One region of the Pedococcus sp. P1_H8 genome, then DNA from elsewhere that is predicted to be linked to it. Evidence: predicted binding sites of a transcription regulator. Region 1 holds the regulator's gene; each other region holds the start of a gene.

Region 1 (7,592 bases):
GTCGCAACGGGCATGCCGTCTATCGCACCGATCAGCGCGGCGACATCGCCGTGGTGGCTCGCGGCGACGACGTTGCCGTCACCTGGCGGAGACGATGAGCGCCCCGGCGGGTCGCTGGGCCGGTCAGGTGCTGGCGAGGACGCGGGGCTTCGCCTTTGCGGCCTCGACGAGGGCCTCGATCGTGGCCTGGACGGCCGGGACCCGTTGCAGGTCGGCCGTGGTGACAACGCTGATTGACCGTCGCGAGGCCGGGTTGATCGGCAGGGTGACGACGTCGTGGTGGTGGGCGGTGCGCAGGATGAGGTCGGGGATGAGGGCCACGCCCAGGCCTTCGGCGACCAGCCCGAGCACGGCCACGTAGTCCTCGGTCTCGAACCCGACATGGGGGGAGAACCCGGCCGTCGCGCACATCTGCAGGAGGTGGCCGCGGCAGCGGGGGCACCCCGCGATCCAGTTCTCCTGCGCCAGGGCAGACAGGTCCACCATGTCCAGGGTCGCGAGCGGGTGGTCGCGGGGGAGGGCGAGGCGGACCTCGTCGTCGAGGAGCTTGTGGGTGACGAACAGGTCCATGTCCTCCTCGCCGCGGCCGAGATCCGTGCCCTCGTAGGCGAAGGCCACCGCGAGGTCGCACTCGCCGGCCTTGAGCGCAGCGAGCGACTCCGGGGGTTCGGCCTCGGTGAAGGTGACCTGGACGTCCGGGAACCGCTTCTTCACGAGCGCGAGCGCGCGCGGGACGAGGGTGGCCGAGCTCGACGGGAAGGCCATCAGGCGGACCCGTCCGGCGCGCAGGCCCGCGATGGCGGCGACCTCCTCCTCGGCGGCATCGAGAGCGGACAGCACGGCGACGGCGTGGCGCGCGAGCACCTGGCCGGCCTCGGTCAGGCGCACGTTGCGGCCGACTCGCTCGACCAGCACGGTGCCGGTGCGCTGCTCGAGGCGGCGCACCATCTGCGAGATCGCGGGCTGGGAGTAGCCGAGGGACAGCGCAGCCCCGGTGAAGCTGCCCTCGTCGGCGATGGCCTTCATGACACGGAGACCTGCGGCGTCGATCATGCCTGAAGCATAACCGTTCGTTATCCAGATCGTTAGTTGTTGACGCCTCCGTGATGGGTCGCGGCCGGCGTTCCCACCCACCGTCGCCCGCAGCCTCCCCGACTTGTTGCGTCCTGGTGGTCACCGGACGCCGATTTGGGGGTCCCGTGACGATCTGGCGGCAACAAGTCCAGGAGGCCTCGACTTGTTGCGCTCTCGTGGTCACCGGACACCGATTTGGGGGTCCCGTGACGATCTGGCGGCAACAAGTGCGGGAGGGGCGTCGGCGGGCGGGTGTCCCCGGCCTCTGCTTTCATCGGGTCCACGATGAAGCCCGAGCCGACGAGCACGACCCACGCGACGGAGCGCGCTGCCACCGAGAGTGACGCGCCTGGACCCGGCGATGCGCCTGGACCCGGCGACGCGGCATACCCGCAGGAGTCCCCGTCGCCGCACCGGACGGGGGTGGCGCTGTGTCTGTCCGGTGGCGGCTACCGCGCAGCCCTGTTCCACCTCGGTGCCGTTCGCCGGCTCAACGAGCTCGGGGTGCTGTCGCAGCTCGCCACCGTCAGCGGGGTCTCCGGCGGCTCGATCGTGGCCAACCTGCTCGCCGACCCGGAGCTGGAGTTCCCGGCGGCGGGCGGTGTCGTGGAGGGCTTCGAGGAGTGTGTCGCCGTGCCGCTCCAGCGGCTCACCTCCCGCAACATCCGCACCCCGGCGCTGCTGTCCAAGGCCGCGCCGTGGAGGTGGTTCGCTCCCGACGCGGCCATCCGGGCGCTGGCCGACGAACTCGCTGCGACCGTCCCCTGGTGGTCGAAACCGTTGCGGGACAACGAGACTCGTGGTCCGGGGGTGGTGACTGGCGCAACCGAGATCGGCTACGGCGTGGACTGGGTCTTCGAGGGCCCGAGCGCGCATCGTCCCCACGGGCGCGTGGGGGACTACCGCCTTGGGTATGCCGCGCCGCCGGCGGGGCTGCGGATCGCCGACATCGTGGCGGCCTCCTGCGGCTTCCCGCCGTTCTTCGCGGCGATGGTGTTGGACGGGGTCGCGATGCACCTCACCGGCGGACATCGCGGCCTCGAGCCGGAGGAGGATCGCGCCTCGATCCTGCGGCGCATCAGGCTGACCGACGGCGGGGTCTATGACAACCTCGGGCTCGAGCCGGTCTGGAAGCGGCACGCCACCGTCCTGGTCAGTGATGGCGGTGGGGTCTTCCGGGCGCGCACCGAGCGCACTGTCCTCGGCCGCACGCTGCGGATCCTCGGGATCGCCACCAGCGGCGGCCAGTCCGTGCGCAGTCGGTGGCTGCAGGCCGGCTATGCGCGCGGTGCGCTCCGCGGCACGTCGTGGGCGCTCGACACGGTCGTCGAGGGCTCCTATCCCCGCGACACCACCGAGCTGGTCAACGCCATCCGCACCGACCTCGATGCCTTCAGCCGCGAGGAGCAGCAGATCCTCGAGCGCCACGGCTACCTCGTGGCCGACGCCCAGGTCCGGGCGCACTGTCCGGAGCTCGTGACCCGCGACAGCCCGCCCGCTCCGCCGCACGCCGAGGTCGCCGATCCGCAGGTGGCGAGGGCGGCCCTGGTCGACTCGGCGAAGCGCCGACTCCTCGGGAGGTCCTGACCCGACGTACCCTTGCCGCGTGACGCAGACCGCCTCCGCGACCGGCCAGCCGGACTTGACCGTCCCGCCGGCTGCGACTGAGCAGGCGCCCTCGACCGACCAGCTGAGCGTGATCGCTGGCCTGCTGGAGCGCGGCAACGTCCTCGTCCTGACCGGCGCCGGCATCTCCACCGACTCGGGCATCCCGGACTACCGAGGCCCGGACGGCACCCGTCGCGTGACGCCCATGCAGTACGCCGAGTTCCTGGGGTCCTCCGAGGCGAGGCAGCGCTACTGGGCGCGCAGCTATGTCGGGTGGCAACGGTTCAACCGGGCCCGGCCCAACTCCGGTCACGAGGCCGTCGCGAGGCTCCAGGACCGTGGGCTGGTCGGCCCGGTCATCACCCAGAACGTCGACGGCCTGCACCAGCGCGCGGGCGCGACCGACGTCGAGGAGCTGCACGGGTCGCTGGCGCGGGTCGTGTGCCTGACCTGTGGCGACCGCACCTCCCGCTGGGACCTCGACGACCGCATGCGCGAGAGCAACCCCACCTACACGGTGACCAGCGACGAGATCCGACCCGACGGCGACATCGTGCTCAACGATCTCGACGTCGCCGCCTTCCGCACGCCGCTGTGTCTCGTCTGTGGCCACGACACGCTCAAGCCGGACGTCGTGTTCTTCGGCGAGTCAGTGCCGAAACCGTTGGTGGAGAAGTGTTTTCGCCTCACCGAACAGGCCAGCGCGCTGGTGGTCCTGGGCTCCAGCCTGAAGGTGATGAGCGGCTACCGCTTCGTCCGCCGCGCTGCCGCGCTCGGCATCCCGGTCGCGATCATCACCCGGGGGCCGACCCGCGGCGATGGCGAGGCCACCGCTCAGCTCGACGCGCCGCTCGCCCCGACCCTCGAGGAACTGCTCAACCGGCTGGCGGCCTAGTTTTCAGCCGGTCGGCCGCCTGGCTATCAGCACGACGTCGATCGCCTCGCCGTGGTCGGTGGGCCGCACGTACTCCTCGCACCGCTCGATCTGCAGGTCCCCGGCCGCTGCGCGCAGCTGCTCGGGTGTGTGCAGCAGCGCCGGGTCGGACGGGCCGCCGACCCCCTCGGTGAGGTTGCGCAGTCCGTGTCCGACGACCACCAGCGCACCTCCCGGTGTCAGCCAGGTCCGGGTCCGCGAGACGACGTCGGAGGGCAGGTGCAGGTAGGACACGAGGACGAGGTCGTAGTGAACCTGCGGCGCCGGGTGCCAGGACCGGGCGTCCGCCACCACCCAGTCGACCCGGATCCCGCGGCTGGACGCCTCCTTCTCGCCCTTGGCCAGGCCCACCGCCGAGAAGTCGACCGCCGTCACCCGCCAGCCCTTCGTGGCCAGCCACACGGCGTGACGTCCCTCGCCGGCGCCGAGGTCGAGGGCGCGACCGGGTGGCCAGCCGCCCACGATCCGTTCCACCTCGGCGTTGGGGGTCGCGCTCCAGACGTGCTCCTGGGCGGAATACCGCTCGTCCCAGAGAGCCTGGCGGTCCGTGTGCCCACCGCGGTCGGGGTCGGGCAGCTTCGCCGCGTCAGCCGAGTCGTGTGTGCCGTGGCTGTGACCGTGCTCGTCGCTCATCCCCCTAGCATCGCCGATATGAGCAGCATTGCCCCGGACGGCGGCCGCGCAATCGTCGTGCGAGACGCGACGCAGGCGGACCTTCCCGCCATGGCGGCCATCTACGACGACCAGGTCCGGACCTCGGTGGCGACCTTCGACACCGAACCCCGCGGCGCGGCATACCTCGGCGAGAAGCTCGCAGCCACCGGTGTCGGCAACGTTGTCCTCGTCGCCTGCGCGGACGAGCAGCTGCTCGGGTACGCGTTCTCCGGCGCCTTCCGCCCGCGGCCGGCCTATGACGGCACCAAGGAGGTGTCCGTCTACCTCGCGGAGGGCGCCCGCGGGCGCGGCCTCGGACGGTCCCTGTATGCCGCGCTGCTGGCGCGGCTGGACGCCGCACCTGAGGTGCACACCCAGGTGGCGGTGATCGCCCTGCCCAATGACGCGAGCGTGGCGCTGCACGTGGCGTGCGGCTTCGAGCGGGTGGGCGTGCTGCGCGAGGTCGGGCACAAGTTCGGTCGTTATGTCGACACGGCCTGGTACCAACGGATGACTCCGCAAAAGTAGGGCTGGCGCGTCGCCCCGTCTCTTGGCACCCTCGAAGGAGCATCTTTCGCACGTCGTGGAGGTTGGGAGATGGGCGCCACCGGAGCCGGGCCGTTCGAGAACGACGACGCGCTCGACCTGCTCGACGAGCTCGAGGAGTCCGAGGCCGACGTACGCCGCAAGAGGGTCGAGTCCGCCCTCGACGAAGTGGTCCGCGCGTCGGGGTACATCGAAGCGCCCACCATGTCGCAGGCGGTGGCAGCCGCGGTGCTCGTGGCTGCGTGTGACGACTTCGAATCCGTGGTGGGAGAACGCAATGTGCCCTGGTGGGTCGACGAGGAACCCATCGAGGTGGACGAACAGCTCGAGGAGCTCGCCACCCGGGCGTTGCACCGGGCCCTGCAGTCCGACGACAACGAGCTCTGGGAGCTGTGGGCCGACGGTGACGGTGGCGAACGCTTCGCCACCAAGATCACGCACTACCTCGACGCGCTGGGTGACTGACTGGGCGACTGGGTGGGGAACTGGCTCTGCGCCCGACAGACCCCGAGAGCCGCGTCGATCTGGTCCAGGTTGAGCTGCGAGCAGGCGTGGCTGGCGGCGTCGATCAGGTCCGCGAGCAGTTCGATCTCGGACCCGAGCACCTGGTCGGTGAGATCGGGGTCGGGATGGGCCTCCATGTGAAGAGAACGGTGTGGAGGGTCGCCCGTTACGGACCGGCGGACGCCAACCGGCGAACCGGGCCTGGTTGGGCCCGTTCGGGTGAGGGGCCATCAGCCGAACGGAGGAGGCGCGAGCCGCGCTGAGCTCCGGTGACCCGGATGCGCCGCCTCGGTCGCCCCCCATTGGGCCCGGACGCACGTGTGCCGCAGAGCGCACGAGGCACTCCGCGGCACACGTCGCCGGGGCTGAGGGTCGAGCTCAGACCCGGCGAAGCACCGCCGTGACCTTGCCGAGGATGGTGGCGTGGTCTCCGTCGATGGGGTCGAAAGCCGGGTTGTGCGGCATCAGCCACACCTTGCCGTCCTTGCGCTTGAACGTCTTGACGGTGGCCTCGTTGTCGAGCATCGCCGCGACGATGTCGCCGTTGTCGGCCGTGGGCTGTTGGCGCACAACGACCCAGTCGCCGTCGCAGATGGCGGCCTCGATCATCGAGTCGCCCACGACCTGGAGCAGGAACAGCTGCCCCTCGCCGACGATCTGGCGGGGGAGCGGGAAGACGTCCTCGACGGTCTCCTCGGCCAGGATCGGCACGCCGGCCGCGATGCGGCCGAGCACGGGCACGTAGGCCGCGGCAGGACGCTGGTCGCCCGACCCCGTCTCGTCGTAGGTCGCCGTCTCGTCCTCGGTCGAGGCGCCGCCGCGGTAGCCCCGCATGTCGGCGGGGGAGTCGGGCGAGACGACCTCGATGGCGCGCGGCCGGTTGGGGTCGCGGCGCAGGAAGCCCTTGCGCTCGAGGGTGGACAGCTGGTGGGCGACCGAGCTGGGGGAGGTGAGCCCCACCGCCTCGCCGATCTCGCGCAGGCTCGGCGGGTATCCGCGCCGGTCGACCGAGTTGCGGATCACCTCGAGCACCCGTCGCTGCCGGACGGTGAGCCCGTCACCGCGATCGCGGTCGGGCAGTTCCTTGACGTTGTCGTCGCTCATGCCGCTTCCTCACTTGAGCAGTTTTCAGGTAAACGTGCAGGTCAGGTGCCATATGCCGGGTGCTCGCCGAGGCGTTGTCAGTGCCCTCTGATGTGCTTGCGGCATGAACACAGCGTATGGCCTTCGAACGCCTGTGCCAAACATGTGTTCGACGCGTGTCTTGATTGATTCGAACATGCGTGCTAGAAATCAGTCAAGCAGTTCTTCGCACATCCGTTCGAGGAACGCAGCACGACACACCACAGCCACAACAGCGCACGCCACGATGGAGGACCTGATGAGTGCAGCAGTCGCTTGGGACGTCGCCCCCGCACCGGTGCGGGTTCCCGTTCGCCCGGCTCGCCCCCGCCTGGTCTCGGTGCCCACCGGCGCAGAGGTCGTGGTGGCTCCGGCCGCCCCGTTGCGCCTGACCCGCGCCGCCCGTCTGGCGATCACGCTCACCGTTGTCATCGCCGCCGTGGCGCTGGCGATCGCCGTGTTCTCGGGCGGCGCCTCCGCCACCGTGATCGACCACTCCACCACGGTGCAGTCCGGTCAGACGCTGTCGCAGATCGCGGTCGAGCAGCTGCCCCAGCTGTCGATGGCCGAGGCGGTCGCCCAGCTCCAGATCGCCAACGACCTGACCGACAGCAACGTCCACGCCGGCCAGACGCTGCTCATCCCCGCCGTCGGCTGAAGCCCGACCGCTCAGCGGTCGGCCCGCCTCGGCCTGCGTGCGGGGTGGCCGAGCTCGCCGCCCCACAGGTGCGGGGTGCCCTCGTTCTCGACCAACGACAGGTCGCGTCCGAGGAACCCCGCCAGCCGCTGGGCCGCGACCCGAACCTGCGTGCGCCCTCGCGTCGAGACGGCCGGAGCGAGGCGCACCTCGACCTGGACGGCGTCGGGTCGCACCGTCCGCTTCCAGAGCCCCACGTTCGTGCCGTCGAGCACCACGCTCGCCCAGAACGGGTCGGTGTGCTCGGCATAGGGGTGGTCGGGCAGCGCCGAGAAGTTCACCTGCGGATAGGTCAGCACGGCCTCGTCATAGGTCGGGAAGAGGTATGCCGCGGGCGCGGCACGGGAGACCCGGCGCACCTGCGAGGGGTCGAACCAGTGCGGGATGCCGGCGATCTCCACCTCCCGCAGTGCGTCACCGAGCTGCGCGAGCGCTGCCTTGGTGTCGCTGACC
Region 2 (7,592 bases), on a different contig from region 1:
CCCTCGGGTCGGCGCCCGCGTGGCGCAGCCCGACCCGCCAGACCGGACGGTCGGCCTTGGCCTCGAGCATCCGGCGCAGGTCGGCCAGCGACGCGGCACCGGCTCGTCTGGCCTCGTCGGCGGTGATGCGCGACGGGGCGACCTGGTCGACCGAGGTCACCTCCAGCAGGCCCACTCTGGTGCGCAACCTGGTTCCGACCACCACGCGCGGCCGGTCCCAGCGGCGGAAGGCGAGGTCGACGTCGCCCGCCTTGATGGCCGCGAGGGTGTCCGGTCGGATCATCATGGCCTGCAACCTATCGAGTTGTGTGCCTGAGACTGACCCATCGGCCCGTCTCGGGCACACGACCTCGGCGTCCGGATGGTGGGCGCGGCGGCTCGGACGATGGACGGATGCCGGCCGCGCGGCATACCCTCAACTCGTGCGTTCTCTGCGCCTCCTCCTTCGCCGCCGCGGCGGGGCCTGACCGATCAGCCGCCCCTCGTCGCGGAGTAGCGTTGCCCCGGCTGGCTTCAGCAGCAACGAATCGTTAGGCGAGAGAACATGATTCACCCGCAACAGCCGTCGGGTATGCCGGTCGCGAAGTACGTGCCGTTCAAGGACCAGATCCCGTTCGAGCTCCCGGACCGCACGTGGCCGACCCGCGTCATCGAGCGGGCGCCGCGCTGGTGCGCTGTCGACCTGCGCGACGGCAACCAGGCGCTCATCGACCCGATGAGCCCGGATCGCAAGAAGCGGATGTTCGAGCTGCTCGTCCGAATGGGCTACAAGGAGATCGAGGTCGGCTTCCCGTCGGCGAGCCAGACCGACTTCGACTTCGTGCGGATGCTCATCGAGGACGACATGATCCCCGACGACGTCACGATCCAGGTGCTGACGCAGTGTCGTGACCACCTCGTCGAGCGCACCTTCGACTCCATCCGCGGGGCCAAGCAGGCCATCGTGCACTTCTACAACTCGACGTCGATCCTGCAGCGACGCGTGGTGTTCGGGCTCGACCAGGACGGCATCGTCGACATCGCGCTCCAGGCCGCGCGGCTGTGCCGCAAGCTCGAGGAGACCATCCCCGACACGACCGTCTACTACGAGTACAGCCCGGAGTCCTACACCGGGACCGAGCTCGAGTTCGCGGTGCGGATCTGCAACGAGGTCGCCGACGTCATCGACCCGACGCCGGACCACAAGATGATCATCAACCTGCCCGCCACGGTCGAGATGGCCACGCCCAACGTCTACGCCGACTCGATCGAGTGGATGATCCGCCACCTCGAGCGCCGCGAGTCGATCGTCGTGAGCCTGCACCCCCACAACGACCGGGGGACCGGTGTCGCCGCGGCCGAGCTGGGCTACCTCGCCGGCGCCGACCGCATCGAGGGCTGCCTGTTCGGCAACGGCGAACGCACCGGCAACGTCGACCTCGTCACCCTTGGCATGAACCTCTTCAGCCAGGGCATCGACCCGCAGATCGACTTCTCCAACCTCGACGACATCCGTCGCACCGTGGAGCACTGCAACCAGCTGCCCGTGGGCGAACGCCACCCGTGGGGCGGGGACCTGGTCTTCACCGCGTTCTCCGGGTCGCACCAGGATGCGATCAAGAAGGGCTTCGAGGACATGGACCGCCAGGTCAAGGCATCCGGCAAGTCAATCAACGAGCTGGTGTGGGGTGTGCCCTACCTGCCGATCGACCCGCACGACGTGGGCCGCTCCTACGAAGCGGTCGTCCGCGTCAACAGCCAGTCGGGCAAGGGTGGGGTCGCCTACCTGCTCAAGACCGAGCACCAGCTCGACCTGCCACGTCGCCTCCAGATCGAGTTCAGCGGCGTCGTCCAGGCCAAGACCGACAGCGAGGGCGGCGAGGTCAGCGCGGCCCAGCTGTGGGAGATCTTCCAGGACGAGTACCTGCCCGCCGTCGACGGGGCCGTCAACACGTGGGGCCGGTTCACCCCTGTCAGCCACTCGCTGATCAGCGAGCAGGGCGGCGTCGACAAGATCAGCGCCACCATGCTCGACCGCGGCGTCGAGGTCACCGTCGAGGGCACCGGCAACGGACCGATCGCCGCGTTCATCGATGCGCTGTCGACCCTCGGGGTCGAGGTGCGCGTGCTCGACTACGCCGAGCACGCGCTGTCCGCCGGTGGCGATGCGAAGGCTGCTGCCTACGTCGAGTGCGCCGTCGGCGACCGCGTGCTCTGGGGCGTGGGCCTGCACTCCTCGATCGTCAAGGCGTCACTCACCGCGGTGCTGTCCGCCGTCAACCGAGCGGAGCGGATGGCCCCGGTCGAGTGAGTCGAGGTATGCCGCGTGGCCGAGGCACGCGGCCGAGCCGCGCGGCATACCTCGGTCAGCGGATGCGGGTGGCGTAGGTGACCGTGGTGGGCGCCGACTCGTTGCCCACGAGGTCGGTGGCGGTCGCGCGGACGGTGACCGACCCGGCCTTGCCGGTGAGCACTCCGGCCCGGGCGAAGAAGTCCTCTGCGAGCACGACCGACCACGTGCCGGAAGCGCTGGCGGTCGTGGTGGCGTAGGGCGTTCCGTCGGCATGCTGCACGGTGACCGTGAGCCCGCCCTCAGCCGTCGTGCCCGAGAGCGTGACGGTGCGGGTCCTGATCGTCGATCCGGGTACGGGCGACACGACGGTCGGGGGTGCCGGGGCGAGCGTGTCGACGATGAAGGAGCGGGTCAGCGTGGTGACCACCTGCTGGGAGGCGACCATCGACACCGTCATCGTGCGATCGCCGTCGCTGACGTAGGGCAGCTCCCCGCTGTAACCGCCGGCGTAGCAGTTCTGTTCGTAGACATAGGGATCGGAGTCCACGCTGATGCGCAGGGTGGTGCCGTCTGCGCACTGCCCACTGAAGGGGACGAAGCCGTCGTGCAGCGACCCCTCCAGCGGGGTGTCGATGGTCAGCCTCGAGGGGTCGATCGCGAAGCGGACGTCGGCGCAGCCCTCTCCGCTGAAGCCTTCCCCATCGGTGAGGCGCGCGCAGATGCGGTTGTCCCCGTAGAACAGGTAGGCGTAGACGTACCAGTTGCCGTCACTGTCGGAGAACGCCTCGCGGACGTCCTGGCCGTTGATGGACACGATGACTGTCTGGTTGGGTCGGTTGCTGGTGCCCCGGATGGTCTGCGCGTCCGTGTCGACCGTCGACCCGTCGGCCGGCGTCGTCACGGCCACCTCGACCGGGGCGGGGGCGACGACGGTGAAGGCCCGGGTGACGGTGGCGAGGGTCGAGCCGCCGTACAGGGCGCTCACCGTGATCGAGTGGGAACCCGCCGCCGCCCCGTAGTACTCGTAGTAGAAGGAGTCGTCGCTGCACTCGACCGTCGCCGTCGTTCCGCCGTCGAGGGAGAGCGCCACCTGGGTGCCCGACTGGCACGCGCCGCTCGTGGAGAAACGCGTCGCGACGGTGGCGCCTTGCTCTGGCCAGACCACCGTGAACGCGCTGGGATCCGGCACCACCGTGCGGGTGACGCAGGCCGAGGCAAGGACGACGCCGTCGACGCGGACCAGTGCGCAGATCCGGTGGTCGCCGAGCCCGAGGTAGCCGACGTTGGTCGTCCAGGCACCGCGACCGTCGACGGTCGCGCTCTGCCCGGCGTCGACGTCGTCGACGATGAGGTCGACCGCGCCGTTCGGCGAGCTCGCCTTGCCGGTGACTGGCACGACGTTCGCCGTGCCCGAGGACCCGTCGGCCGGGCTGGTGATCGACACGCTGGCGCGCACCGGTTTGGCGGCCCCCGCAGGCAGGGCGCCGCCGACCAGGGCGACGAGAGCGGCGATCATCGCGGCCAGGGCGCCGAGCGGGCGACAGGTAAGGCGTGGGTGCATGCGGTATCCCCCCATAGCGGACGAGTCGACACTGTCTCGTGCCGGGAAGAATGACCCACGATGCAGGTGTTTGGCAACCCTCAATCTGCCCCTGACCTGCACTGATGCCACAAAGTGGAGCCGCCATCGACCGGGTCAGCGCACTCCGCGGGGGCGGAACTGGATCGAGATGCGCGGACCGACCGGCTTGCTGGTCTTGGGGATCGCGTGGTCCCAGGTGCGCTGGCACGAACCGCCCATGACGACGAGGTCGCCGTGCCCGAGGGAGAAGCCCCGAGACTCCCCACCGCCGCGCGGACGCAGCGACAGCGTGCGGGCCGAGCCGATGGACAGGATCGCGACCATCGTGTCGAGGTCCTTGGCGCGGCCGATCCGGTCACCGTGCCAGGCCACCGAGTCGCGCCCGTCGCGGTAGAGGCACATGCCGGCGGTGACGAACGGTTCGCCCAGCTCCGCGGCATACCAACGGCTCAGCTCCTCGCGGGCCTTCGTGAGGACCGGGTGGGGGAGTGCCCCGTCCTCGTCGTAGAACTTCAGCAGACGCGGGACGTCGACCATGCGCTCGTACATCTCGCGGCGCTCCGCGTGCCACGGCACGGCGTCGTGCAGCTCGTCGAACAACCGGTCGGCGCCGGCGAGCCACCCGGGGCGGTAGTCGACCCACGCGCCGCGCGACAGTGCCGTGCGCGTCAGGCCCGCCGACAACGGATGCAGCTCGATCTCGTCAGCGGTGTCGAGGAGCGAGCCCTGGAAGGCGATGGACATGGCATCACGATAACCCACGTTCGAACAGATGTTCTAGTATCTGATTCTGTCGAGCGCGGCGGCGGCCGGGTCTGTCCTCCAGTCGGTCATGCCGGGTGACGCTACCGTCGTCCCATGGCGGAGCGGCACACTGGCGACGACAAGCTGGCCAGCGGACTGGCGTGTGGCCTGTGGGTGGGCCTGGCCGCCGTCGGGCTGCTGGTCGCCATCGTCGTCGTGGCGGTTGTCGGCTTCGGCCTCTGAGCCGCGCGGCACGGCATACCGGCAATCCCGACGGGACTTGCGACAATGGCCGCATGCCGCTCTACCGCGACGAAGGGATCGTCCTGCGCACCCAGAAGCTGGGTGAGGCCGACCGCATCGTCACCCTGCTCACGCGCGGGCTGGGCAAGGTGCGTGTCGTGGGCAAGGGAGTCCGTCGCACCAAGAGCCGGTTCGGGGCCCGGCTCGAGCCGGCCATGATGGTCGACGTCCAGTGCTACGAGGGCCGCAACCTCGACACGGTGACGCAGGCCGAGTCACTCGCGTCCTGGGGCGACGTGCTCGCCCGCGACTACACGACCTACACCGCGGCCGCCGCCATGCTCGAGACCGCGGACCGGCTCACCGAGGAGCGCGAGCCCAACCTCCAGCAGTACCTCTTGCTCCAGGGGGCGCTGCGGTCGATGGCCGAGGGCCTGCACGACCCCGGTCTGGTCCTCGACGCCTACCTGCTGCGCGCGCTGGCCGTGGCCGGCTGGGCGCCGAGCTTCCACGACTGCGCACGCTGCGGCGCCGAGGGACCGCACCGCGCGTTCAACCTGGCCTCGGGCGGCACCGTCTGCCCGGTATGCCGCCCGGTCGGGTCCGCCGCGCCGGCGCCGGAGACGCTGGCCCTGCTGGCTGCCCTCCTGGCCGGTGACTGGGTCATCGCCGACGCGTCGCAGGGGCGACACCGACGGGAGGGCAGCACCCTGGCCAGCGCCTTCCTCCAGTGGCACCTCGAGCGGGGTGTGCGATCGTTGCGCCTCGTGGACCGACGTGACCCCGACCAGCCCCGTCTCGACTCCCGGGTGACCTGGTCGCCCGCTCCGCTCAGCGTGGTGGAGAAGGTCGAGGCGGCGCATGCCGCCGCCCAGGTGGCCAAGGCGTGAGCACGGCATACCCCAGGCCGTTTGCCCACCCGAGCGGCGCCCGACCGCCTTCGCTGCCCGCCGAGCTCGTGCCCCGGCACGTCGCGATCGTCATGGACGGCAACGGCCGCTGGGCCAACCAGCGGGGACTGCCCCGCACCAAGGGGCACGAAGCCGGCGAGGCGGCCCTGCTCGACGTGACGGCCGGTGCCATCGAGGCGGGCGTCAGCCACCTGTCGGCCTATGCGTTCTCGACCGAGAACTGGAAGCGAAGCCCTGACGAGGTGCGCTTCCTCATGGGGTTCAACCGCGACGTGATCCGGCGTCGTCGCGACCAGCTGCACGAGTGGGGCGTTCGGATGCGGTGGGTCGGCCGGCGGCCGCGCCTGTGGGGCTCGGTCATCAAGGAGCTCGAGGTCGCGCAGGAGCTGACCAAGGACAACACCGGGCTGACGCTGTACTTCTGCGTCAACTACGGCGGACGCGCCGAGATCGCCGACGCGGTGCAGCGGATCGCCGAGCAGGTGCAGCGGGGCAAGCTCAAGGCGGGCTCGATCGACGAGAAGACGATCGCGCGGCACCTGCCTGAGCCCGACATGCCGGACGTCGACCTGTTCGTGCGCAGCTCGGGTGAGCAGCGGACGAGCAACTTCCTGCTGTGGCAGAGCGCCTATGCCGAGATGGTCTTCCAGGACACGCTGTGGCCGGACTACGACCGGCGTCACCTGTGGGCGGCCATCCAGACCTATGCCGAGCGCGATCGGCGCTACGGAGGGGCAGTCGACCTGCCCACGAGCTGACGGGCCCACCGGACCCCCGAAGCGCCCGCTCCTGTCGACAGCCCCTAACTTCTGCTGGCTGTACTGACCGGACAGCTAGCAGAAGTTAGGACGACGCGCAGGTGGCGCAGGTGCCGAAGATCTCGAGGGTGTGGCGCACCTCGGTGAACCCGTGCTGCGCACTGACCCGGGCCGCCCAGGCCTCCACGGCCGCACCCTCCACCTCGACGGTCCGGCCGCACTCGCGGCAGACCAGGTGGTGGTGGTGGCCGGTCGAGCAGGCGCGGTAGACGGCTTCGCCCTCGTCGGTGCGCAGCATGTCGATCTCACCCTCGGCGGCCATCGCCTGCAGGTTGCGGTAGACGGTGGCGAGCCCGACCTTGTCGCCGCCCTCACGCAGCAGCGCGTGCAGCTCCTGCGCTGAACGGAACTCGCCGGTCTCCGCCAACACGGCAGCGACGGCGGCCCGCTGGCGGGTGGGCCGACGGGCGCCCTCGGTGGTGGGTCGTTCCTGGACTCCGGTCATTGCGGTGCCGCCTCCTTCGCTGCCTCGTGACTGCCGTCGTGCGGACTGGCGCCGAGCTGGCTGTCGCCTGGCTGACCCTCGCCGTGGTGGTGGCTGCCCGCCTCGTGCCTTGCTGGGTCGTGCTCGTCGTAGTGGCCCTCGTGCGGGGCGTGCCGGTGCCCGTCGTGCACGTAGTCGACGTGGTCGCCGTGGGCGACAGCGGGGTGGCCGCACTCGGGACCGTGCTCGTGGTCGTGGCGCTCGGCCCTGCGGTGCTGGTGGGCGCGCGCCCTGGCGACCGCCGCCGTGCCGGTTGCGGCCATCACGAAGAACCCGATGGCCAGCAGCACGATGGTTCCGCCGGACGGGGTTTCGGCATAGAACGACAGGATCACGCCGCCCACACTGGACACGACCCCCACCAGCACGGCCCACCGGGTGGACGCGCGGAAGCTGCGACCCAGCAGCTGGGCCGTCGCGTTGGGGATGATCATGAGGGCGCTGATGAGCAGCAGTCCGACCACGCGCATCGACACCACGACGGTCACCGCAGTCAGCACCGCCAGGGCGATGTTGAGCCCGGTCACCGGCAGCCCGC
Region 3 (7,592 bases), on a different contig from region 1:
GCGGAGGCATAGAACGCGTCCATGTCGACGTGCAGGACGGTGCACCCCGTGTCATCGGGCGGGTGCTCCGCCCCACGCTGTGGGAGCGCGTACTGGCGCCGGCTCATCGGTGGCCCCGGCTCACCCTCAGCGTCGGGCGAGGACGTGGACGGCCGCGCCGAGCTGGCCGAGGAAGCCGAAGTCCGGGTGGCGGCTGGCGACCTGTTCGAGCTCGAGCAGGGCGATGCGGTCGGCATCGGAGTCGATCAGTGCCGACGGCACGAGGTCGCTGAACAACCGCACGCCGTGGACGTCCTCGACGACGAGGCCGGTCTGCTCGACGAGGGCCTGCAGCGCGGCGGCGTCGAACCGGCGCGGCAGCGGGTCGGCGCCGCCCCAGCGGCCGTCTGACGACGTCAGGGCGGTGTGGGCCTGGGCGAACTGGCCGGCCAGCGCTCGGGCCAGGACGACGGCGAGTCGTCCTGCGGCCACCAGGCTGAGGTATCCACCGGGAGCCAGCACTGCGGCCAGCGCCGCGAGGGTGGCCTCGGGGTCGTCGACGACCTCGAGGGTGCCGTGGCAGCAGACCAGGTCGACTGGTTGGTCGCCCACGAAGTCGGCAAGGGAGTCGGCGTCACCCTGCAGTGCGGTGACCCGGTCGGCGACGCCACGCTCGGCGCTGCGCCTCGACAGGGAGGCGAGGGCGTCCGGACTCGGGTCGACGACGGTGACGTCGTGTCCGAGCTCGGCCAGAGGCACCGCGAGGCCGCCCGTGCCGCCCCCGAGGTCCAGGACCCGCAAGGGGCGACCCAGCTCGGCCTGCTGGCGCTCGATGAGGGTGCGCACGGAGGTCCACACCGCCGAGGTCCGCAGGGCTGTCTCGACGCCACCGCGTCGGGTCCGCCACTGCTCTTCGGCCACGACGGCCACCTCCTGTGCTGGGTCTGCGGGTGCGTGGCCAGCCTAACGGGCAGTCAGGTCGGTGACGGCCTGCCGTGCCCGGGACGACTGGGGGTCAATGACCAGAGCTGCCGGGGCTCGAGTGCCAGAGCTTGCGCGGCGGCGTGAACTGGTCTGCTCCTCCCGCCTCGGGCACCGCCGCCCCTTGACCGAGTCGGTGCGACCCGCGCACGTCCTCGCCCGGCGGCCGGGTGTCGGCATAGGGCGACTGCTTGAACCCAGAGGCGTGCACCAGGACCCGCCTGCCCCCGCTCACCTGCTGCTGGTGGGCAGCCTCCAACACCTCCGCCTGTTCGGTGGCGGCGCGCTCGCTGGCGTCCATCGCGGCATACACCGCCTCGAGGCCACCACCTCGCCACGCGTCCCACAACGGGGTGAGCTCCCACGCACCCGTCGCCCGCAGCGAGATCCCCCGCGGACCGGTGCGGCGCACGACACCACGGACGAGCAGCATCCACGAGTGGAAGACCGTTGCGGCATAAGGGCCTTGGACATCCTCGAAAAAGGTCGCGTCGATGGGTCCGGTGGAGTCGTCGAGGGTGAGGAAGACGACTCTGCGCCCTGACCGGATCGGTGGCGTCTGGGTGGCGACCTTGACTCCGCACGCCCACACGGTGGATCGGCTGCGCGCCCGCAACAGGTCACGACTGCGAGTGACGCCGAGCGCATCGAGCATCGGCGCGTAGAAGTCGACCACGTGGGCACTCGCGTCGAGGCCGAGGATGTCGAGCTCGGCGCGGACGCGTTCGGGACCGCTCAGCTCGGGCAGGCCGGTGCCACTGGTGAGCTCGGGTCGGTCACCGAGGTCGAGCGCGAGCTGGGTCGGTTGCAGGTCGGCTGCCCGCACCGGTAGCGCTGCCTGGGACTGCGCCGCCGCCCGGGCCCGCACCTGCCCACCCTCGAGGTGCTGGTCCGACACCGGCAGGGCGCGACTCCCCCTCGCCCGGCGTGGTGCCGCCCTCCGTGCGGAACGGTCCAGCGCCCGGCCGTAGCGGTCGAGCTCTGCGACGTGCAGCAGCAGGTCACGGCGAGTGGTCCTGCCACGGCGTCCCAGTCCCCCGGCATCGATGCCGGCGGAGGCCACCCGCATGCCGTAGAGGCTGTCGAACCCCCCGGCGAGGACGAGCCGTTCGGCGATCGGCCGCGAGACGTGGGCGCGGTGCCAGAAGTCGGCCAGCCCGGCATAGGGCTGCCCGGCGACGATGCGGGCCACCTCGGCGTCGTTGATGCCGCGGACGTCAGCCAGGGACAGCCGGATGCCGTAGTCGCTGGCATCGGGCAGGTCGGGGTGCGGCGGGACGAACCCGGACGGGTCGCCGCCGTCCAGGCGCTCGATGCGGTAGCTGCCGGTCGAGATGTTGACGTCGAGGCCGAGCACCGCGATGCCCAGGCTCCGGGCGTCGTCGAGGATGAGGCGCTTGGGGTACATACCCGGGTCGTGGGTGAGGACACCGGCGAGGAACGCGGCGGCATGGTGGGTCTTGAGCCACGCGGAGTGATAGGTCGGCAGGGCGAAGGCCGCGGCGTGGGCCTTGCAGAACCCGAACGACGCGAACGCCTTGAGCACCTCCCAGATCCGGTCGACATCGGCCGGCGTATAGCCGCGGGCCGAGGCGGCCGGTCGCCACCAGGCCTCGATCTCGAGCTGTCCCTTGGGGGTGCCGAGGGCACGACGCACCTCGTCGGCCTGGGCCAGCGACACCCCGGTCGTCTCGGCGACGATCATCAGCACCTGCTCGTGGAAGACGACGACCCCCTCGGTCTCGCGCAGCGCCTCGATGAGCGTGGGGTGCAGGTAGCTGACGTCCTTCCAGCCGTGACGGGCCTCAAGGAACGGCGTGATCATGTCGGACTTCACCGGGCCGGGCCGGAACAGCGAGATGTCGATGACGAGGTCCTCGAACCGCTCCGGACCGAACTTGCCGATCAGCTCACGCTGTCCGGGGCTCTCGATCTGGAAGCAGCCGAGGGTGTGGCTGGTGCGGATCAGCCGGAAGGTCGCCTCGTCGTCGAGCGGCACCTGGGCCTGGTCGTCGAGGTCGACCCGCACTCCGTCGACCCGCTCCACCTCCTGCACGGCGTGGGCCATCGCCGACTGCATCCGGATGCCGAGGACGTCGAGCTTGAGCAGCCCGAGCGTCTCGACGTCGTCCTTGTCGAACTGGCTCATCGGGAAACCCAGCCAGCTCGCCTCCACCGGCGTCCGGTCGAGCAGGCTGCCGTCGGACAGGATCACCCCGCACGGGTGCAGCGCGATGTGGCGGGGCAGTCCGTCGAGCCGCTCGACGAGATCGAACAAGGCTCGCAGCCGAGGACTGTCCAGGCCTCGCGAGCGCAGCTCGGGCAGCTCGGCGATGGCGTTGCGGGCGTCTCTGGCCCGGATGTGCGGGAACGCCTTGGCGATCTCGTCGATCTCCACCGGCGGCAGCCCGAGCGCCGCCCCGACGTCCCGGATGGCGTGCCGCACCTTGTAGGTGTCCATCATCGACACGCAGGTGACCCGCTCACCGCCGAACCGGTCGAGGATCCGCTCGTAGACCTCGGTGCGGCGGGCCGACTCCACGTCGATGTCGATGTCGGGCAGCTCGGCCCGCAGCGGCGAGCAGAACCGCTCCATCAGCAGGCCGTAGCGGATCGGGTCGACCCCGCTGATCCCGAGCAGGTAGTTGACCAGCGACCCGGCCCCCGAGCCGCGGGCCGCGACTCTGACCCCCATGTCGTGGATGAGGTCGACGACCTCGGCGACGGTGAGGAAGTAGGTCGGGTAGCCCAGCTCCGCGATGACCTTGAGCTCGTCGGTGAGCCGGCTCTCCACGGCCATCAGGTCGCGCTCGCTGGCCCCGGGGTAGCGCCCGGGCACCGCCGCGCGGCAGCGCTGCTCGAGCACCACCTGGGCACTCATGCCGGGCTCGACCCCGACCCGATCGGGTTCGGGCAGGTGGACCGACCCGATGCCGAGGTCGTGGCGGGCGCTCTGGGCGCAGCCGAGCCCGAGGGCCAGGGTCCGCCCGACCAGGTCGTCAGCCCGGCCGAGGTCGCCACCGGTGACCTCACGGGCGATGGCGTGCATCGTGTCGGTCGTCGCCAGGTGGGCGGCGTCGGTGACCCGGTCGAGGTGCCGGGTGTCGAGGGCGACCAGTCGCCGCGCGGCATCGAGGACGTCGACGACGGCCGACTCCCCCGGGTCGACGTGGCGCACCGCGGCGGTGAGCACCGCGGGGACACCCTGTTCGTCGGCGAGCCCCAGCAGCCGCCGGGCATGGCTGCGCGATGCAGGGGTGCCCTCGGGTCCCCCGTGGCAGACCACCTCGACGACGACGGCATCGGGCGGCAACCGGCGCCGCCAGGCGACCAGCAGCTCACGCGCCCGGTCGGTGTGCTTGGCCAGCAGCGCCCGACCCACGTCGGAGTCGGGGCCGAGCAGCACCACGAGCGGACTGGGCTCCCCTCCACCACCTCCTCCACCAGCTGCGCCGCCGCACGCTGCTGCGACCACGGCGGCGGAGCTCACGGGCACTCCCCGCTCACCGCGCAGGTGGGTCTGGGTGACCAACCGGCACAGGGCAGCCCACCCCACCCCGGCGGGTACGCCGGACGCGCGCCCCCGCGCCAGGACGGTGACCCGTGGGTGGCGGGCGTCGCGCTCGGCGCCACCCCGGACCGGGGTCCGACCCGCCACAGCCGGGCCCATCGCACCTTGGCCCATCGCACCCGGGCCGACCACGTCCGGGCCCACCGCGAGATCGACCCCCAGGACGGGTGCGATGCCTGCCGCGGTGGCCGCCTGGACGAAGCGGACCGCACCGTAGAGACCATCGCGGTCGGTGAGCGCGAGGATCGGCTGACGGTGCTGGGCTGCGCGTTCGACCAGCGCCTGGGGCGTCGCGGTGCCGTAGCGCATCGAGAATCCCGACGCGACGTGCAGGTGGGCGAACTCGGTGCTCACGGGCCGGCCCCCGGACTGCTGGTCACCGCGGTGTTGATCATTGCGGTGGGCACCAGCAGGTGGTCGTGCGGTGACCTGTGCACCGGTAGGCCCAGGGTCCGGCAGACGAGGTCGAGGAAGAGCTCGGACTGGCGCAGCAGGTCGTCGGCCTCCCGCGCGCTGTGGTCGTGGTGGCGGCGAGCTCCTACGACGTCGAAGAACCCGGCCCACTCGGAGAGCTCGGGCGCGACCGTGGGCAGCAGCTCCCACAGGCTGCGTGGACCGGACTGGCCCGCGGACGGGTGGGTGGACGTGATGCGGGTGGCGACCACGGCGGCAGCGGCGCGCAGTGCGCCGAGCTGGGCCTGGTCGTAGCGTCGGGCGACCTCCTCGCTCTGGCAGGCCTCGAGCAGCGAGTGCCGTGCCCGGTCCAGCAGGTCGAGCGTGGCACCGGCTCCGGTGGCCGTCCCCTGGGCACTCCGGGCGCCCATCAGTCCGCCACCCTCAGCAGGCGCCACTGGTTGCCTGCGTGACTGGCCGGGTCGGCGCACAGGTCGTAGACCCCGATGCCGGCGAGTCGGCCGGCGCTCGCCTCGACCCGCCAGACCTGCCGCTCCCGCGCATCGGTGAGCACGTCGGTGCCCTCGCGTTCGCGGGCATCGCGCCACCACGGCCGGCGCTCCTGCCAGCGGTCGAGCACGGCCCGGACGACATAGAGCCGGCCCCGCCAGACGAAGGCGTTGGGGCCGCGGCCCACCACCTCTCCCAGACCAGGGGTCAGGTCCTCGCGAGCGCCCTCTCGGACCTCGATGGGCTCTTCGTAGCGGCGGACCACAGGGCGCTCCTTCTGGGATCTGGTTCGGGTTGCGGGCATGGCGCAGCGCAGCGTCACCAAAGACACAGCGTCACCAAAGACACAGCGCTGCTGGGTCACTGGGTGGTGCGCTCTGGGCCCTGTGAGAGGCGGGGTCGAGGCGCCTGCTCACAGGGCCAGAGCCGCAGTGGTCCGCAGGATGACCGTCCGCCACGGTGTGGGGCCGTGACCGGTGGATCGGTCGTCGTCGTGAACCACGAGTTCGAACAGGTGTTCGATAAGAAGAACCGTACACCCCGCCACGGACAGTCCGTCAACCCCTGTGGGACGACTGGTGACAGGCGTGACCTGACGGTTCTAGTCTTCGGCCATGACAGCGTCCGACGTGCCGACGTCGGCCCCCGACCTCACCGGGCACCCTGCCGTCCGCAGGGTCCTGCAGACCCTGGCGATCCACCACGTGGTCCCCGAGGTGGTCACCCTCCCGGACGCCGCTCGCACTGCGGCCGCCGCAGCCGCCGCCCTGGGCATCACCCCCGCCGAGATCGCCAACTCGCTGGTCTTCCGGGCCCACGCCCCCGACGGCACGGTCAGCCCGATGCTCATCCTCACCTCGGGCGCGCACAAGGTCGACCTGGTCAAGGTCGCCGAACTCGTCGACGACGTCGACCACCTCGACCGGGCAGACGCCGACTTCGTCCTCGCGGCGACCGGGTTCACCATCGGGGGCGTGGCACCGGTCGGCCACCGCAGCCAGGTCCGCACCCTCGTCGACGTCTCACTCAGCCGCTACCGCCACGTCTGGGCGGCCGCCGGCCACAGCCACACCGTCTTCCGCACGACCTACGAGGAGCTGCTGCGAGTCACCGGTGGCCACGCCATCGAAGTCGCCTGAAGGTCCCACCACCGAGACGTCCCACCACCTCAGGGTGCGGGCAGCACCACTCCCGCGTCACCACCGCCGCGTCGCACCGGCTCAGCGACCGCGACCAAGGCACCGTCGTCACGCTGTTCGATCGCGGTCACGGCCCCGATCTCGGCCACCCTCGTGAAGACGTGACCGCGTGCCTGCAGCGCCGGCCCGAAGGACGCGATGTAGGCATCCTCTGCCGACACCGACGCGGTGTTGCGTTGCGATGCCCGGGGGGCGGCGACGGCAGCAAGGAGGTCGTCGCCGTAGTCGAGGCGGTTGAGCAGGGTCTGCAGCACGGTCGTGATGATCATCGACCCGCCCGGAGAGCCCACAGCCAGCACCGGCGCACCGTGGTCCAGCACGATCGTCGGAGACATCGACGACCTCGGCCGCTTGCCGGGAGCGGGCAGGTTGGGATCCGGCGCCCCGCCCTGGGTCGGGGTGAAGTTGAAGTCGGTGAGCTCGTTGTTCAACAGGAAGCCGCGCCCCGGGACGACGATGCCCGAACCACCGGTCTGCTCGATGGTCAGCGTGTAGGAGACGACATTGCCCCACCGGTCCCAGGTGGTGAGGTGGCTCGTCGAGAGGCCCTCCTGCTGGCTCTGCGCGGCGCTGACAGGAGCCGGTGCGCAGGTGACGTATGCACCGTCCGGCGAGCCGGGTGCCACCGGCTTCGACGCCGCCGACGGTCCGATGAGGCAGGAGCGTTCGTCGGCGAACCCCTGCGACAAGAGCTCCGCCAAGGGGACGTCCACGTGGTCGGGGTCACCGACGAACCGGTTGCGGTCGGCGAACGCGAGTGCCGTGGCCTCGAGGTAGCGATGCTCTGCCTCGACACGGTCCAGCGCGCCGAGGTCGCTGCTCTCGAGGATGTTCAGTGCCTCCCCGACGGTCGACCCTCCGGAGGAAGGCGGCGCCATCCCCGCCACCGCGAGGCCGCGGTACCCGACCATGGTCGGGTCGCGGAACAGCGCTTGGTAGCCCGCAAGGTCGGCGGGCCG
Region 4 (7,592 bases), on a different contig from region 1:
AACCACTGGTGTCCCCACACACCGCCCCAGTTGAGGGTCCCGACGGCGTGGGGGGCGGCAGCCGCCACCGGGTCGACCAGGACGCCCGAGAGCAGGCCGAAGCCCCAGCCCGGCTCCTCGTCGCGCAGCAGCCCGACCTGGTTGGTCGACGCCTCGTCGACTGTCGGGGCGCTCAGGAGCGGCGCTCCTCCGGTGCGGAGGACCTCGAGGAACGTCATGAAGTCACCAGCCGTCCCCACCATCCCCGCTCCCCCGGACTGGAACGACCCGTCGTCGAAGGCTCGCGCCGGGGAGAACCTCAGACCCTGGATCGTCTGCGGATCGCACATCCGTTGCGCACGAGGTGACCCGTCGGCATACGGCACCGCAAGGCGCTCGGGCTCCCGCACGTGGAACGCCGTGTCGACCATGCCCAGCGGGCCGGTGACGTACTCGGAGACGGCCTCGGCGAGGGAACCGCCGTGGACGGTCGCGATGATCGCGCCGAGCACGTCGGTCGCGACGCCGTAGCGCCAACCGGTGCCGGGCGGGAAGTAGAGCGGCACGGACGCGATGCGGCGGAGGTTCTCCTCGAGGGACAGCCCCGGCTGGTCCAGGCCGGTGGACACCTCGGCCGCGACGTAGCGGTCCACCGCAACCTCGGCCACCTCGGCCACCTCGGCCACCTCGGCCACCTCGGCCGCCCGGGCCACCTCGTCCGCCGACACGCCACCGCTCTCCTCAGGCACCTCGGGGTATCCGAAGCCGGCCGTGTGGGTCAGGAGGTGGCGCAGCGTGATGGCCGGCTCGCGTCCGTCCTCCAGCCGCGGCCTGAAGTCGGGCAGGTGGTCGGTGACCAGGTCGTCGAGACCGAGCCTGCCGCGCTCGACGAGCGCCAGTGCTGTCGCGGACACGAGGGGCTTGGTCAGCGACGCGATGCGGAAGACTGTGTCGAGTGCGGTCGGCGTCCCCGCCTCCCTGTCGGCATGCCCTGCGGCCCGCGAATAGACCGGTATGCCGTTCTCCCGGACCAGGACCACCGCTCCCACCACCTGGCCGGCTGCCAGCGCACGGTCGATGACGGCGTCGACCCGGTCCTCCAGTGACTGCCGTCCGGACACGGGACCTCCGTCGTCGAGTAGAGCCGCGTCCGGGCCGCACTCGCTGCGGGGCCGTCGCACTGGGCCCGATCGTCCACCCCACACGCGACGACGGCAACGGCGAGCTGCCCGGATGAGACTCCCGGGCGAGACTCCCGGCGAGACCCGCGGCCGGCCCTCGGACTCCTATCCTGTGCCGCATGGATATGGAGTTCAGCGGTGAGATCTGGTTCTGGAAGGGACCGTCACCGTTCCACTTCGTCACCGTGCCGGAGGACTTCTGCGATGCGCTCGACGCGACGGCCGGGCTGGTGAGCTACGGCTGGGGGATGATCCCGGTCCAGGTCCGGATCGGCGACACCGACTGGAAGACCTCGCTCTGGCCCAAGGACGGCCGCTACATCGTGCCGCTCAAGGACGCAGTTCGCCGGGCCGAGGGACTCGAGCTCGGCAGCACCACGACGGTTCGACTCGTGGTCGACATCTGAGCGAACCCCTGACGGCGCGTGCTGACCCGGCCTCGCGGCATACCGGCGCATCCAACTCAGGTGAACGGGCAGAAACGCTGTGAATATCGGTCGAAAGCCCCCACCGGCCCGCGGGCGGGCGTACCTTCGCCCCATCCCCCACAGTCACACCTGCCCCAACCGTGTCCCGGCAAAGGCAGCACTTTCCCTGAGGACCGGCATGACTTCACGCCCCCGCTCCGTGACCCTCCGTCGACTCACGATCGCCGCGCTGACCAGTGCGCTCGGCGTGGCACCCGTCCTGGCGACGACGACCGGCAGCGCCCACGCCGCCGTGACCGCCACGACCACGACGACCTACGTCAACACCGCGGCCGACACCCGGATCGCGTCCAAGCTGAAGGCGCGGGTCACGACGACGCGCTTCGGCACGTCGTTCACCGGGGCGGTCATCGACGCGGCGAGCGGCAAGGTCGTGTGGAGCAAGAACGGCAGCACCGGCTACCTGCCCGCCTCGACCGCCAAGTGGGTGACGGCCACCGACGCGCTGCGGGTCTTCGGCGCGACGTACCGGTTCACGACGAAGGTCAAGCGCGGCCCGCAGGCGGACCAGGTCATCCTCGTCGGCTCGGGCGACCCCGCCTTCTCCTCGACCCAGCTCGCCGCCCTCGCCAAGACCACGGCGGCCACCATGAAGGCGCGCGGCCAGCTCCGCGTCCGGCTGTATGCCGACGACACCCTCTTCGCACCGCCCACCTTGGCGACGGGGTGGCGTTCGACGTACATCCCCGCCGACACCACGTGGCTGCGGGCCCTGGTCGTCGACGGGCGTCAGGTCTCCGACACCACCATCGACTCGGCCGTCCTTTTCGCGGCCAAGCTCAAGGCGAACGGCCTCACCGTGACCCGGATCGGGCGGGGCACCGCAGGCTCGACCAGCCCGGTGCTGGCCAGCTCGGCGGGGCAGACCGTCAGCCAGATCGTGTCGCGGATGATGCTCGAGTCCGACAACGAGCACGCCGAGGCGCTGCACCGCCTGGTCGGCATCAAGCTGGGCTACGGCAAGACCTGGACCGCAGCGAGGTCCGCGCAGACGGCTCGCCTGCGGAGCGAGGGCCTGTCCGCCAACGCGCTCTATGACGGGTCGGGACTGTCACGCAGCGACCGCCTCACCGGCCTGCAACTCGCACGGCTCGTGACCAACGTCTTCGAACCCGCCAACGCGACCCCCTTCGCCCTCCTGCGCAGCAACGCGGGCCTGCCGATCTCCGGTCAGACGGGAACGCTGCGGGCGTCCTGGGGCCGGTTCACCGCGTCCACCTCGAAGTGCGCCGTGGGCAAGGTCCACGCCAAGACCGGCACCCTGACCGACGCCGTCGCGCTGAGTGGCTGGACGAAGGGAACGGACGGGCGAGTCAAGGCCTTTGCCTTTGTCATCAACGGAAAACCCACGTCGACGACCGTGATGCGCCAGAACATCGACATGCTCGCGGCGACCGTCACCGGCTGCTACTGAGCGGTCGCGCGGGACTCTCGCAGCTCGCGGGCCCGGCGAGCCGCCGCGACCTTGGCCGCGCGCTTGCGCTCGAGTCGGCGGTGCGGGTCCTCCGCGTCGCCCAGCTGGGCCGGCCCGTACATGTGCATGCCGAGCACCTTGACGCGGTAGGCGATCCGATAGCCCAGCGACAGTCCTTCGCGGTCAGCCTTGCGACTCATTGCTCGCTCCATGTTTTCGTTAGTGCCCTAACTATCTGTGCCCTAACGATACCGCCCGACCCCCTAGACTCGAAATCGTGACCGCCGAAACCCCCGCCTCGACCACGACGCCGGCAGACCTGCTGAAGCTCGACCGCCAGGTCTGCTTCGCCCTGGCGGTCGCATCGCGCAACGTGATCGCGCTCTATCGGCCGCTGCTCGAGCCGATGGGCCTGACCCACCCGCAGTACCTCGTCATGCTGGCCCTCTGGGAGGACTCACCGCTGCGCGTCAGCGACCTCGCCCAACGCCTCAGCCTGGAGCCGGCGACGCTCTCACCGCTGCTCAAGCGCCTCGAGGCCAGCGGGATGGTCACCCGCGACCGGGACCCCCAGGACGACCGCGCCCTCGCCGTCTCCCTCACCAGGAAGGGTGCCGCCGCCCGCAAGCGGGCCGAACGCATCCCGCCGGCGATCATCGACCGCCTCGGCATGAGCATCGGCGAGCTCGAAGCCATGCGCGACAGCCTCACTCACCTGATCGCCGCAGCGGCGGAGCCTGCCCAGCCATGACCATACGGTGAGGTATGCCGCGCGGCTGGGCCCCGCGGCATACCTCACCGCATGGTGCGGAGGCGGTCAGAAGCCGCCCGTGCCACCGTCGATGTCGCCGCCCCCGAAACCGGGCGTGAGCTTGAAGGTGCCCGGCGCGATGTCGCCGTGCTCGTCGGCGAGGCGCTCGTCGCGGGTGCGCCTGTCCCGCAGTGTGCGCACGATGCCCACGGCGACGAGGGCCACGATCGCCACCGCACCGAGGACGAAGAGCCCGATCAGGATGACCGCGAAGATCGACACGCCTGCCATGAATCCCCCTTGACTGTCCATGAGTCACCCTCGACTCCGTCGACCTGATCGTCCGGCATGCAGGGGTATGGGTCAATGGCCCCCCAGGTTCCTAGCCATTTCTGGGTTGACCTTCGAACACCTGTTCGAATACAGTGAGGCATGGCCATCGCCCCACTCCACCCGTCGCCGCCCCTGTCGGCGGCCGACGCTGTACGTCAGGTGCACTCGGTGCTCGACCGGTGCGATGGCGTCGGGGAGCTCTCGGGGCACGAGGCGTCAGGCCTGATCGACGAGGTCGAGAGGGCTGGGGCGCGGTTGCAGGCCATGAAGCTGTCGCTTGTCTCCGTCGTGGACAAGGCCGACGTCGCCGCGGACGCGGGGATGACGGGTACGGCGGCCTGGCTGGCGGCTCGCTCTCGCCGCGACGGCGCGTCGGCAGCCAAGGACGTGCGGCTGGCGACCGCCCTCGATGACGGGCTGTTCGCGACCAGGGTTGCGCTGAGCGAGGGCGCGTTCTCGACGGAGCATGCCCACGTCATTGCCCGCACGGCGGAACAGCTCCCCGCGGGCCTGGACGAGGCCGAGCGAGTCGCGATCGAGCAGTCGCTCGTCGCGATGGCCAAACGAGTCGACCCGGTCAGGCTGCGCAAGACCGCCCGGCGGGCCCTCGAGTCAGCGAAACGGAGCCAGGCCGAGGTCGACGCCCACGAGGATTCGATCCTGCGCTCCGAGGAGGAGCGGGCCCTGGCCGCGACCAAGCTGACGATCCACGACAACCACGACGGCACCATGACGGGCCATTTCACCGTGCCGACCCTGGCCGGCCAGATCCTGCAGAAGGTCATCCAGCAGATCGCCTCACCGCGCCGGTTCGCCCAGCGCGCGGCGCGGGACGCGAAAGCCCAGGCGGCTGAGGGCGGCACCGAGCTGACCGCTGCCGAGACCGCCGAGGCGACGTGGGATGCGTTTCGGGCCGAGGAGCTGGACTGGTCGCAGAAGTACGGCCGCGCGTTCGTCGAGCTGCTGGAGCACCTGCCCACCGACCACCTGTCAGGCAAGGTCAACGCGACCATCCTGGTGACCCTCGACCACGACAAGCTCAAGGCCGCGGTGGGAGCGGCCCACCTCGACACCGGCCACGACGTCTCCGCATCCGAGGCCCGACGGCTGGCCTGTGGCGCGGGGATCGTCCCGGCGGTCCTCGGCGGGGAGTCGCAACTCCTCGATCTCGGCCGCTCGCAACGATTCTTCACCGAGGCGCAGCGGGTCGCGCTGGCCCTGACCTACGACTCCTGTGCCGCAGATGACTGCGACCGGCCCTACGCCTGGACCGAGCATCATCACGAGGATCCGTGGGCATCCGGTGGTCGGACCGATCTCGACCTGGCAGTCCCCCTCTGCGGCTACCACCACAAGCGCATCCACGACCCCGGCTACCACCACCGCGTCTTCCGCGAGGGCACCGGTCGAAAACGAGTCACCTTCGTGAAGCGGACATAGGGCAGGCCGCGTCTGGATCACAGCTGCGCAGGGTTCGCTACTGCGCAGGGATTGCCTGCGCTTGCCGAGGGGGGTGCGGGTCGAAAGACTCAGCCATGACCGATGACCAGTGGTTCCGCGAAGCCGTCGTCTACCAGATCTATCCCCGCAGCTTCCAGGACTCCAACGGTGACGGCATCGGTGACGTCCCGGGGATCATCAGCCGGCTCGACTACCTCGAACAGCTCGGCGTCGACGTCGTGTGGCTGTCGCCGATCTACACGAGCCCTCAGGACGACAACGGCTATGACATCGCCGACTACCAGGACATCGACCCGACGTTCGGGACCCTCGCGGACGTGGACTCGCTGATCGAGCAGGCGCACGCGCGCGGCATACGCATCGTCATGGACCTCGTCGTCAACCACACGTCCGACGAGCACCCGTGGTTCGTGGAATCCCGTTCCAGCACAGACAATCCGAAGCGCAACTGGTACTGGTGGCGGTCGGGCGGTGACGGGGCGCCGAACAACTGGGAGTCGTTCTTCAGCGGACCCGCCTGGGAGCTCGACGAGGCGACGGGCGAGTACTACCTGCACCTGTTCAGCCGCAAGCAGCCCGACCTCAACTGGGAGAACCCGGAGGTCCGCGAGGCGGTCTACGCGATGATGCGCTGGTGGCTCGATCGGGGCATCGACGGATTCCGCATGGATGTCATCAACATGATCTCGAAGGTGACGTCACTGCCCGATGGGAAGCCGCTCCCTGGCGACTCGCAGCTCGGCGACGGGACGCCCCACTTCCTCAACGGTCCCCGGATTCACGAGTTCCTCCAGGAGATGCACGAGTCGGTCTTCGAGGGACGTGCCGAGAAGCTGCTCACTGTCGGCGAGATGCCGGGGGTCACGGTCGAGGACGCGATCCTCTACACCGACCCCTCGCGGCACGAGGTCGACATGGTCTTCCAGTTCGAGCACGTGGGCCTCGACATCGGGGCGCACAAGTGGGATCGGAGTCGGGTCGACCTGCGTGACCTCAAGACCTCGCTCGGCCGCTGGCAGGACGGGCTCGCGGAGGTCGGCTGGAACTCGCTCTACTGGAACAACCACGACCAGCCTCGGGCGGTGTCGCGGTTCGGCTCGGACGCGCCCGAGCACCGGGTCGCCTCGGCCAAGCTGCTCGGCACGGTGCTGCACCTGCACCGAGGCACGCCGTACGTCTACCAGGGCGAGGAGCTCGGCATGACCAACGTGCCGTTCGCGACGGCCGACGACTTCCTCGACATCGAGTCAGTCAACTACTACCGGTTGGCGGCCGGCGCCGGGGGCGACGTCGAGGAGATCCTCGTCAACCTGCGACTCGGAAGCCGCGACAACGCCCGGTCCCCCATGCAGTGGGACGACGGTGCCCACGCGGGCTTCACGACCGGAAAGCCCTGGTCCGCAACGAATCCCAACCACACGGAGATCAACGCGGCGGCCGCGGTGGCCGACGAGGGTTCCGTGTTCCACCACTACCGGCGCCTCATCGAGCTGCGCCACACCGAGCCGGCCATCGCGCACGGCGACTTCACGATGATCGCGCCGGACCACGAGACCCTGTACGCCTTCACCCGCTCCCACGCGGGCACCGACCTGCTGGTCCTCGCCAACTTCTCCGGCGACGACCTCGACCTCTCCGGCGCAGTTACCGATCTGGACCGATGGTCCGAGGCGGCCCTGCTGCTCGGCAACCTGGGCGACCCCGCCTCGCCCACCGCCCCCCTCCGTCCATGGGAAGCCCGCCTGCTCAAACGCTGACGTAGGCCGGGGGCGAGGCGGTGATTCTGGGCAATCTGCCCATCCGGGTGGGTTCGTTGTGCCACCCTCTGAGGCGTGATTCGAGCAGAACTTGGATTGGGGATCCTCGGGACGGCACTGTGGATCTATTGCCTCTTCGACGTGATCATGACCGATGAGTCGCGCATCCGGAACCTGCCCAAGGTGACCTGGATCTTCATCGTGCTCGTGACGTCCGTGGTCGGTGCC

The links. The regulator LexA, encoded in region 1, represses DNA repair genes until DNA is damaged. The targets are predictions, from matches to a motif close to TCGAACANNTGTTCGA.
Positions count from the first base shown of each region.
Region 2: the regulator LexA is predicted to act here: its motif matches at 4,619-4,634, upstream of AC1DYG_RS01860 (alpha-ketoglutarate-dependent dioxygenase AlkB).
Region 3: the regulator LexA is predicted to act here: its motif matches at 5,941-5,956, upstream of AC1DYG_RS17530 (YbaK/EbsC family protein).
Region 4: the regulator LexA is predicted to act here: its motif matches at 4,218-4,233, upstream of AC1DYG_RS13700 (HNH endonuclease signature motif containing protein).

Region 1 is NZ_JBFUCP010000013.1:29,518-37,109, reverse strand. It holds gene AC1DYG_RS16975 (ComEC/Rec2 family competence protein) at 1-98, shown strand, start outside; gene AC1DYG_RS16970 (LysR family transcriptional regulator) at 124-1,053, opposite strand; gene AC1DYG_RS16965 (patatin-like phospholipase family protein) at 1,360-2,661, shown strand; gene AC1DYG_RS16960 (NAD-dependent protein deacetylase) at 2,681-3,577, shown strand; gene AC1DYG_RS16955 (class I SAM-dependent methyltransferase) at 3,581-4,249, opposite strand; gene AC1DYG_RS16950 (N-acetyltransferase family protein) at 4,268-4,798, shown strand; gene AC1DYG_RS16945 (DUF4259 domain-containing protein) at 4,868-5,281, shown strand; gene AC1DYG_RS16940 (hypothetical protein) at 5,257-5,457, opposite strand; gene lexA (transcriptional repressor LexA) at 5,699-6,424, opposite strand; gene AC1DYG_RS16930 (LysM peptidoglycan-binding domain-containing protein) at 6,702-7,100, shown strand; gene AC1DYG_RS16925 (winged helix DNA-binding domain-containing protein) at 7,112-7,592, opposite strand, start outside.
Region 2 is NZ_JBFUCP010000001.1:380,076-387,667, reverse strand. It holds gene AC1DYG_RS01875 (hypothetical protein) at 1-286, opposite strand, end outside; gene leuA (2-isopropylmalate synthase) at 545-2,290, shown strand; gene AC1DYG_RS01865 (Ig-like domain-containing protein) at 2,346-3,833, opposite strand; gene AC1DYG_RS01860 (alpha-ketoglutarate-dependent dioxygenase AlkB) at 3,969-4,598, opposite strand; gene AC1DYG_RS01855 (hypothetical protein) at 4,713-4,841, shown strand; gene recO (DNA repair protein RecO) at 4,895-5,731, shown strand; gene AC1DYG_RS01845 (isoprenyl transferase) at 5,728-6,510, shown strand; gene AC1DYG_RS01840 (Fur family transcriptional regulator) at 6,596-7,015, opposite strand; gene AC1DYG_RS01835 (metal ABC transporter permease) at 7,012-7,592, opposite strand, start outside.
Region 3 is NZ_JBFUCP010000014.1:39,056-46,647, forward strand. It holds gene dinB (DNA polymerase IV) at 1-107, opposite strand, end outside; gene AC1DYG_RS17510 (methyltransferase domain-containing protein) at 127-900, opposite strand; gene AC1DYG_RS17515 (DNA polymerase III subunit alpha) at 995-4,885, opposite strand; gene AC1DYG_RS17520 (SAV_6107 family HEPN domain-containing protein) at 4,882-5,355, opposite strand; gene AC1DYG_RS17525 (DUF6504 family protein) at 5,355-5,699, opposite strand; gene AC1DYG_RS17530 (YbaK/EbsC family protein) at 6,049-6,573, shown strand; gene ggt (gamma-glutamyltransferase) at 6,603-7,592, opposite strand, start outside.
Region 4 is NZ_JBFUCP010000008.1:191,072-198,663, forward strand. It holds gene AC1DYG_RS13670 (serine hydrolase domain-containing protein) at 1-1,100, opposite strand, end outside; gene AC1DYG_RS13675 (DUF1905 domain-containing protein) at 1,280-1,567, shown strand; gene AC1DYG_RS13680 (D-alanyl-D-alanine carboxypeptidase/D-alanyl-D-alanine-endopeptidase) at 1,767-3,062, shown strand; gene AC1DYG_RS13685 (hypothetical protein) at 3,056-3,262, opposite strand; gene AC1DYG_RS13690 (MarR family winged helix-turn-helix transcriptional regulator) at 3,340-3,813, shown strand; gene AC1DYG_RS13695 (hypothetical protein) at 3,880-4,104, opposite strand; gene AC1DYG_RS13700 (HNH endonuclease signature motif containing protein) at 4,246-5,586, shown strand; gene AC1DYG_RS13705 (alpha-glucosidase) at 5,682-7,364, shown strand; gene AC1DYG_RS13710 (PLD nuclease N-terminal domain-containing protein) at 7,440-7,592, shown strand, end outside.